DNA from 3 places in the Lacticaseibacillus huelsenbergensis genome. Region 2 is predicted to be linked to each of the others. Evidence: predicted binding sites of a transcription regulator. Region 2 holds the regulator's gene; each other region holds the start of a gene.
The links. Region 2 encodes LexA, which represses DNA repair genes until DNA is damaged. Its sites were predicted from a motif close to CNAACANNTGTTNG; they were not measured.
Positions count from the first base shown of each region.

Region 1: LHUE1_RS10475 (Y-family DNA polymerase) is a predicted target of LexA. The motif match lies at 1,486-1,499, and genes of this name have one in related genera.
Region 3: xerS (tyrosine recombinase XerS) is a predicted target of LexA. The motif match lies at 2,107-2,120, and genes of this name have one in related genera.

Region 1 covers NZ_CP120687.1:2,265,270-2,268,525, forward strand. Annotated here, with positions in the region: gene LHUE1_RS10470 (hypothetical protein) at 1-174, opposite strand, end outside; gene LHUE1_RS10475 (Y-family DNA polymerase) at 152-1,459, opposite strand; gene LHUE1_RS10480 (hypothetical protein) at 1,647-1,817, opposite strand; gene LHUE1_RS10485 (DUF3619 family protein) at 1,902-3,113, opposite strand; gene LHUE1_RS10490 (SGNH/GDSL hydrolase family protein) at 3,117-3,256, opposite strand, start outside.
Region 2 covers NZ_CP120687.1:1,970,051-1,973,306, forward strand. Annotated here, with positions in the region: gene LHUE1_RS08975 (AI-2E family transporter) at 1-810, opposite strand, end outside; gene LHUE1_RS08980 (hypothetical protein) at 1,285-1,479, shown strand; gene lexA (transcriptional repressor LexA) at 1,606-2,232, shown strand; gene LHUE1_RS08990 (hypothetical protein) at 2,330-2,794, opposite strand; gene LHUE1_RS08995 (AEC family transporter) at 2,826-3,256, opposite strand, start outside.
Region 3 covers NZ_CP120687.1:2,684,349-2,687,604, reverse strand. Annotated here, with positions in the region: gene LHUE1_RS12400 (FtsX-like permease family protein) at 1-398, shown strand, start outside; gene LHUE1_RS12395 (hypothetical protein) at 515-868, opposite strand; gene xerS (tyrosine recombinase XerS) at 973-2,094, opposite strand; gene LHUE1_RS12385 (manganese-dependent inorganic pyrophosphatase) at 3,148-3,256, opposite strand, start outside.

The DNA.
Region 1 (3,256 bases), 300 kb from region 2:
GATCGAGCGCTGCCGTTGATCCTTGGGTTGAATGTTAAAAAAGAAGTTGAACGCTGGCGTGTAGGTCTGATTCACCAGTGAGATCCAATACCGTGTGTTTCGTTTGCGCTTAAATAGTGGCGTTAACCGTTCCATGATGATTTTAAGGTCTTTAGTCATAGCTATTGCCGCCATTGTGTCCTCCTACCAGTGATGCACGTTGAATGGCTGTACCACCATGCATCGCGCTTTTGGCGTACACCAACGCCTTGAAACCAAAGCGACTGCGAATCGTATCGAGTGTTCGTTCCAGATCGGTGGCCTTGATTTGGCGATCAACTGGTTCAAAAAAGTTAAGCTGTTCGCCGGTGTCAGGTGCCAGACGGGATGTGAAGACGGCAACGTTACGGATGACTTCACCATGCCAGTTCTTTCGAAAAATCTCGCGCAACGCTGCAACAATGTCGGTGTTGCGATTGGTTGGCAGAATCCGCTTTGCTTGCGTAAAGCCGGACCGACCGTCTTGCTGGCTTTCTGCATATGAAAATCCGATACCCAGTGAAAGCTCACCGGCACGTTTATGATGATGGCGTAAGCGGGCTGCGACCTGTTCACCGATTTCTTTGATGACAATTTCGATTTCGAATTGATTGCTATAGTCGCGCGGAAGCACTTGGGAATTACCGATACTTGGCTGGCGGGTCACGATGCGCTTGCTGATTTTGGTGCGATCAACGCCCCAAGCGGTTGCAAACAGCTGAGTGCCGATAATACCCATTTCCTGTTTTAAGGCATAAGGATTCGCATGGGCGAGTTCGTACATGTTCGTAATGCCCATGCGCGCTAGATGCGCTGCCGTGCGGTGACCGATACTCCAGACATCGGTCATCTCGTTAATTTTCCAGATGGTGTTCGGAACCGTCGCATACTTAATTTCGCCAAGTAAATCAGGACTGTGCTTGGCATAAACATCAAGGGCAATTTTGGCTTGAACCGGGTTTTCACCGATCCCGACCGTGGTCCGCAGACCTAGCTGCTGTTGAACAGTCGATTGAATGAGCTTGGCAACTGCCTCTGGTGTTTTTCCAAACAGTCGCCAAGTATGGGTCATATCAAGGATGGATTCATCGATTGAGTAGGCCCATAAATCTTCATCGGCGACAAATTGACGGAAAATGTCGTTAATAGCCAGATTTTTCTGAATGTAGAGGTTCATGCGCGGCGGAACGACAATTAGATGCGGCTCATTGGGCAAATCGCGCTGGCGGCTGACATTATTTTTGAGACCGTACATTTTTTTGGCCATAGGCGAAGTCGCTAAAATGAGTCCGCCGTTGGTGTTCTCCTGTTCAGACATCACAACTAGGATGGTTTTGAGCGGATCAAGTCCACGCTCAATGCTTTCGACTGAGGCGTAAAAGGACTTATTGTCAATCAAAAAAATGACCCGATGCGGTTCGTGTGGATAATCATAGGCCATGAAGATCACCTCTGCCTATCATTATACGAACACATGTTTGCTTAGGCAAGCTATTTATTTTGGGGGGATGCTATAACGCGCTCCCCGACTTCTAAGCGCGCCGGCTCACGCTCAGCACCACATAAAAACCCCTGCTGTGCATATGCACAAACAGGGGCATCAATGAAGCCTATCAAAATGCAAACATCTAGCGCATGCAACCGCCCATGTGCCAGGACGAAATGCTGCGCATCATGCTGCCGTGGGCAATTCCCATGCCACCGCCATTGTTGAAGACTTCCAAGATAAACAAGGCGGCAAAGATGGCGGCAATGACGATTAACGTGACCACTAATGGCCGCCACTTATCTGATGTCATACGATCCGCCTCCTAACGAATTAAATTCGGATACTACCATTAGTATAACACCATGGCATCAATGACAAAGGGGATACGGACAAATCAGTCATCGCGTTCCCATTTAATTTTGAGATTGGTTTCGATCAAGTCGTCATCATCAAGGACGAAGGGTTCAACCGTGCTGCCGCCATCAGACTTGGTGAACTTGATATTGAAGACATTGCCGTCACGATAAACGACTTCCCACTTACCGTTACTTGGCGTGCCGTTATTGGTTGCCGTATAAGTGCCATCACTATTAAAAGTGAACGTTGCCTGGTCGCCTGATTCCCAGCGGCCCACAATGCCACTGGTGGAATGATTGTCGTTGCGTTTTGACGGGTCGGAAGGATACTGGCGTGTTGTTTTCGTGACGCCATTGTCATCATAATCGTCATCGCTATCATCGTCGTGGGTATTGCTATCCGGATGTGAATTTTGCGATGATGCGGAACTGGAAGATGTGGCGCTGGAAGAGGAAGCCGTTGCTGCATCTAAAGTTAAATCCGATGCTTGACCTTTTAGCGGGATCACCACTTCCCGTGTGAAATCTTTGGTTGTGCCGTCATGCGTGCCGCTGAGTTTAAGCGTGTAGACGCCCGGCAGTTGACCGGTGATGATATATTGCCCGTCATGCGCTTTGGCTTGCGCTGGCGTGCCGTTCAAAGTGAGTGTGGCATTTTTAAGGTTGGTTTTGACGACGGCATCGGCTGTCCCTAATTTGACTTTATATTTTGGAAAAATAAGCAGCTCATGGCCTGCCTTGACAATCTGAACTGTGCCGCTGGTCGACTTAGCCATAATCATGCTATGCAGAAGACTGCGATCGCTGCGGTTTTTGATGAGTTGCGCAAGGGGCTTCAAATCGTCCTCGTGCAACGCCGTCCCATCGCTGGCTACCGCGACTTCCGCCATATCATCGGCATCTCCACTGGTCATTTCTTCGGCCAGCTCGGTTACTTGCCGATCCTGACTGTAATAAGTCGCACCAGCAAAATAAGCGATTCCCAGTATTAAGATCACGGCAATCCCGGTTATGAGCAGCCAACGCCGTGGTGACCGTGGTGGGCGGCGACGTTCGGCAGTAGCCGTTGTGGAAGAAGCGGTGGACGAAGGAGTGGCAGGTGACGATTGTGAATTGGCTGCTTCTTTTTGATTTGTGCTTTGCGCCTGTTGTCGCGCAGCACGCAAATCAAAGCCGCAGTTTGGACAAAAGTCATCATCAGGGCCAATCGGTTGACCGCAGTTGGGACAAAATTTTAAAGATGCTTGCATGGATCATTCCTCCAAAGTTTTGATGAGTAGGGCAGCGATTTGATCATGCCCCTTTTGATTAGGATGAAACGTGTCGCGCGGGCCATTAGCCGCAAAGTCGGGAATGGCGGTGCCAGCCGGGCCGGTTACATCATCATGGCCTT
Region 2 (3,256 bases):
AGGAATTAGGTTCAATGGGCACGCCAGCAAGCCGAAAATCAAGCCATAACGCAGGCCAATCACCGAATAACCGATCATGAACATAATGGCCACGCACAGCGCAACCGTGATTTGGCCCTGAACATATGAACCGACTTTTTCGTTCATCTCGTGCAGCATTTGTTTGACGGACCCACGTAACTTGGTGGGGATAATGTGCAGCACCATCGGCGTGAACTTGTCGCCGTCTTTAAGCATGAAGAAGAGGATGATCGGGGCTGTCGAAATCGTGATAACAACATTGCCGACAATGCCAATCAGATTTTGCAGCTGCGAAATGGTACCGGTGACGAAAGCGCCTTGCTTGCCGGTGAAGAATGTTTGGACTTCGCTGGCAATGTTGTTCAGGTCATGTTGCGATAAAACATTTTGCTTATCATTCAAGTCATCCAGCCATTTACCGATTTCCGTAAAAATTTGCGGTGCCGAATCGACAATGCTGGTAATCTGGTTACTTACCGCCGGAATGAAGCGCAATAGCCCCCAGACGAGAAGACCGATCAAAACGACGAATAGTAACGCGATCGCCCAGCCGCGATGCAGCCCGGCTTTTTCAAGGCGATTAATGATCGGTACCGTCAAATAGAAGAGAATACCGGCAAAAATAAACGGCGGTGCGATGATACCGAGAAAATCAACCACAGGCTGGAATACCCAAGCAATTTTGGTGAAAACAAAAATAACCAGTAGGGCCAAAAGCAGGTCAATTAAGAAGACCATGAACTTGTTGTTGATGAAGCGGCGGTAGAACCATGAGTCGGTACGTTTCACAGGCGATCCTCCTCTAAGGACGTTAAAGGTTATGACTCGATTTAATCAGCGATGTCATTGGTAACCTTTACAAAAGACGACAAGTCGAGCACGAGATCTGTGGTGAACCAAGAAAAACTTCGACGTACAGTTGTCGTTTTTTACAAGTCAGCTGAGTGCACGTGAGTCATTTTTTCGAAGTTTCTACCCGCCAGACGTCGGATGCTTCTGTATAACAATGATACTAGACTAGCCATGATTTTTCGAGGCTCGGGTTAACTAAAATGGTCAGAAGAAGGTATCGACGCCGTTACAATAAATTTACAAAAACACCGATTTGCCGTTACAAATATTAAAAATGCCTAAATAAGGGCATCAAATGTAAATTTTACATATACAAAAGCTTTACAAATCAAAAAAATCAGGTATGATAAAGTCACAACCAAAACGGTGAGTCAATGTCGGTTTTACCGATACGGAGAGGAGTGACCCCATATGAATTTACTTCGCGGGGCTAAATGGACATTAATAACTCTGACCCTGGTCGCAACATTGCTGTTATTTAGCAACTATGCGACGGCCGGCATCTTGTTGATGGCTCTGGATATTTTCCTAAGCTTCTTCTATGCAGTCATCAAGAGCAGATGTGATCGGCGTCAGATGCATAAGATGCCATTATTGCATAACTAATTTGATGAAATGATCCGCAGCCGTGATGACTGCGGATTTTTTCGTGTAACGACGGCGAAAATGATTGCAAACGTTCGTTCGGTTTGGTATGCTGAGTGTAACAAATGAGAACGGAGCGGTGAGCGGATGCCAACACAAGCGAGTCAAAAACGTTGGAAACAGATTTTACAAACCATCTATGACGCGATCGAGGATCATGGGTATCCACCCACAGTTCGCGAGATCGGCAAGTCAGTTGGCCTTAGTTCGTCCAGCACTGTTGCAGCATACTTAGAGAAGTTGCTAGCCGCTGGATTGATTGCAAAAGACCCATCCAAACCGCGCACGATTGAAGTGACTGCAGCAGGACGTGATTATATCGGCGTTCAGGCAGAGGGCATTCCGATTGTCGGGACTGTTGCGGCCGGGGTGCCGATTACTGCTATCGAGAATATCGATGACTATTTCCCGGTGCCGGATGACCTACCATACTCGGCCGATGAGCTGTTTATGCTTCGGGTTCAAGGCAGTTCCATGATCAAGATCGGGATTCTTGATGGCGATCAGATTATTGTCAAGAAGCAAAACGACGCCGAAAATGGGCAGATTGTCGTGGCAATGACTGAAGAAGACGAAGCCACCGTCAAGCGCTTTTACAAAGAAAAGAACGGTATTCGCCTTCATCCGGAAAATGATGATATGGAAGACATGTTTTTTCCGGATGTGACGATTCTCGGCATTGTTGTGAGTTTGTATCGTCCTGCGCTTGTATAAGTGCTACTAATAAAGCCAGCTAAAAAAGCATTTGCCGCACACATTCAATTGAGTGTGCGTGGCAAATGCTTTTTTGTTGAGGTGACAGTTTCTACCATCAAGGACGGTTAAGCTGATCAAGATCGTCTTTTGGTACCTTTTTGTAAAATGGGCCATCCGGAAGCTGTTTCAGTAATCCCTTTTTAGTAAGTTGGAATTGAACCGTGTTGCTGGCGGCCTGTGGTTGGGCTTTGCCGGTGAAGGTGAAGATTCGCCCTTTTAAAGTCAGTTGGGCCGCAAAAATACCCTGATCCGTACTTTCAAAATCGCCGTCTTGGTTCGACAGCGTTTCGAGGTAATAGCCACTGGTTGACGACAACACGCGAATCGCTTTCTTTTGATCATCCTGTTGGACAAATGCGTGACCGACCAAGGTGGACAAGGTTGCTTTAGGCACGGCCTTTTTTGCCTTTTTCCGGGATTTTACCGGCTTTGATGCCTGTTCACTGGTGGCTGATCGAGTTGATGATGATTTGGCAGTCGGCGTGCCTTGAGAACAACCACTGAGGATAAGTAATAACATGAGCCAAACTAATTTTTTCAATGGCGGTCTCCTAGTGAATGAATTGAATGCAGGTCATGACGATGGGGATGACGATCATGGAGAGAAGTGTGGTTTCCGTGACCATGATCGCAGCATAGTCAGCGTCGGCGTCATAAAGTTTGGCAACCACCGGCGCATTGGTCATGACCGGCATGCAGGATTGCAGAATGAAGATTTGTTTCATTAGCGTCGGAACCGGGGCAAAGGCGACCAGTGCTGTCATCAACAGTGGGGCGAAAAGAAAGCGGCCGCTGAAGATACCGAGTGCTTCCTTGCTGAGGCGCAGTTGGCTCCACCCGGCTTCGTGTAAGGCAATGCCGATAAAGAACATGGAGCCCGGAACCGTCAAATCGCCGATATAAGTCAGATCGGACATCAAAAAAGTCGGCAACTTGATATTCAGTAAAACCAACACAATTCCCAACATGAACCCCAGTAAAG
Region 3 (3,256 bases), 710 kb from region 2:
TTCTGTTTCTCGGCATCGTCTTTGGTGCCACGTTTATCTTGGCAACTTTGCTGATTCTTTATTACAAGCAACTGGCAGAAGGTTATGCTGATGAGCGGCGTTACACCATTCTCCAGCGAGTCGGCTTAAGCCTGCGCGAGGTGCGGTCAACCATCAACAGCCAACTACTCATGCTGTTTTATCTGCCGTTGGTCGTCGCTGCCATCCACGTTGGCTTTGCCTTGCCATTCGTGCAGCGAATCATGATGCTGTTTGGCTTGCCTGATTGGCAATTCTTCCTGACCGTTTCACTCATCACGTTAGCCATTTTTGCCGTGATCTACGTGTTAATGTATCGTCTGACCGGCAATGTTTATTACCGCATCGTTTCCCGCCGCCAGCCAACCAGTCGCAGGTAGGTAAGGGGACGCTGGTGATAGTCCGGTAACCACCAAAACTCTAAAAAAGTGCCGTTCCTGACCCATCGTTTGTCTACAACGATACTGTCAGAAACGGCATTTTTAGTTGTTATGTCTCAAGCCGGCTGCAAGGCTTTAATCTCGGCAATCAGCTTAAGCAGGTTTTGTTCAGCGGTTTGATAATCGGCCATTTTATCGGCGAATTGCTCATCAAAACCGGCAAGGCCACCTGCCGCAAATGCGTATTCGAATGGATAAACTGCTTCATAGGCAGCCGCAAACCGCTTTAGCAGATCATGATACTGCTCACCGCCAAGCTGTAAGGCCATCTGAATCACCCGAAAATCCGTATAAGCCATTTCGAATTGAACGGCCCAAGCCCGCATGAAATCATGCCGCGCCTGAATATGCAGAAAATGGTGCTCGGTGGTCCAAGCCAGCCGGTTCACTGAATCCTTAACATCCAACACAATGAATCACGCCTTTCTATTTACCCTTATGCTAACTGGCTTCATTATAAGCCTGTCCATGCAAAAACGCCTGAATAACACCCTTCTAGGCTAATTCAGGCGCACTAGTTTTCATGCGGTTGTTGGGTGTGCCGATCCAACGCCTTGGCTGCTGTTTCAGAAACCTCACGCAGCGCAGCTTTCCCGCGCTTATCGCTCAGGTTAATATAGAGATCAGTCGCACTTGTCGTCGTCTGCCCAAGCTGATCGGCCACTTGTTGCACATCCTTGGTCACCGTATAAATATTCGTCCCTAAAGTATGTCGCGCTTTATGCGGTGTGGATGGTCGACCATAAGCCGTCGTGTAACGTTTAAAAAAAGCCTCGATCGTATTTTGGCGAATGCGCTTCACAGTTTGACCGACCTGCGTTACAAACAGCGGCGAGGTCGGCTTTTGATAGGCAATAATGGCCGCACGTTGTTGTAAATACGCGGTGAGATAGGGGTCAATCCAGTCCGCAAAATTCACCCGATCCTGAAAATTGCCTTTGCGCACAACCTGCACCGTGTGTCGGTCCATATTCAAATCTTCCAGATTCATATTAACCAGCTCGCTCACACGCACACCAGACCCAAACAGCAACGCAATAATCGCCAAGTTGCGCTGTTTGGCTGCATTAAAGTAAGCCCGTTGCTTCGAAGGTAACTGATGGGCATAAACCTGATCCAGCCAATGCAAAAACTTAGCATCTTCACCGTCCACAAACAGCATTTCCTGCAATTTGTGATTGCGATAAGCCGTCGTCTCGGCATGGGTTTTTAATTTAACCTTATTCCAGACATTGCGGTAAAAGTAAGGCTCACCGTCTTCATGCGGTTCACTTTCCTCGGTCAAAAATCGATAAAGTGCCTTAATGCCCACCAATCGCAAGGCAACACTGCGCCGCGTCATCCGTTTATTTGGATGCGTTTTGGAAGGCCGCTCTAGCAGATAAGCCATAAAAGCCTGCGCATCGCGTAAAGAAAGGTGTTCCAGCGTTTCAAGCGGCACAGATTGCGGGGAAGTGGCGGTCGTCACGCCGCTAGTGATCAGCCATTCAAGAAATTCCTGATAAAAATGCAGATACTGGTAAAGGGTAGAGTCAGCAATCGGAATTGCTTTTTGACTGTGATAGTAGTCCTGAATGTAGTCAGGCAAAGAGGGCAGCATGGCGTGGATTAATTTTGGATAATTCTGAGTCGACAATCAACATCACCTCGAACATATGTTTTCTTCTAGATAATGCTAGTATACCTGAAAAAAGAGGCTGATGCCGAGGAAGATGAGCGACTTAACCGCGATTTAACGCAGCTTGTTTCGGCAAAATGATGTGAGACTGTATTGAATAAAGTTCTAGCTTTATCCAAAGGTAAACGTCAAAGCCTGGTTAAGGTCGCCAAATCCCGTTAATTCTTAAACGTGTTTATTGATCCGAATTTATGTATGGAAACTCGCTCGCACCACCGAACTTTCGAACTTTAAAATTCGCCGTCTGCAGCACTGGATGCTGCTTGCTACTGGAAAAATTCAGTTGGTGGTTGTTGTTTGGCTACAATTTTGAACAAGCTTCAGCAATTCATCATGAATCAGCTATCAGCCAAAATATGCGGCCATCACAAAAGTGGCAATCATGCAACAATTGATTGATTTCTGCCAGTCTGGGCAAATTTACTGATTATCCGATAAATGTCCGTTTAAGCCAAAACATCTGCATAAAGTTTGCTGATCAGTTATCGTACATAAAGTTTGCGAAAAATTCTTAACCTCGAATCAAACCGCTGCTTTTGTGCCAATCTCGTTGCTGTTAAAAAATTTCCGATATCCACGAGTGGGGGAGTGTACTAGGAAGAATTTACTGCCCGGCAAAATATAGCGAAAAGTGCCGTTCCCTGATTCTCCATTCTAGTTTACATAATATATATTATACGAAGTAGTATGTAGGTCGTTGATTTCGCATATTTTCCAGGAGGTTCACTCAAATTACGCAAATCTAGCATTCTCGTGTGCTCATTGAGCCGATCAGTTAACCGCTCGTAAATTTCCGGCACACATACAGTCAATCAAGTCTACACCAAATCTTGGTTCACAAAAATTTGCTAACCACGTTTGATCATCATCGTCAGGACATCTGCTTTCAATCGAACGAGTCACTCAGTTTAGCTTAAGTGCTCTACCATCTTGCCAACTTAAACAACACAAAAAGTCGCAGCCAAGGTGTTCAGCTGCGACTTAATTAACTATATTCGTAAAACGGACAGATCAACCTTCAAATACTTTTTGCATCGGTGGCACGACTTGTTTTTTACGTGAAACTACTCCAGGCAATGCCAAACGAGCGTTCGTATCGAACTTTTCGTTAAATGCTGCC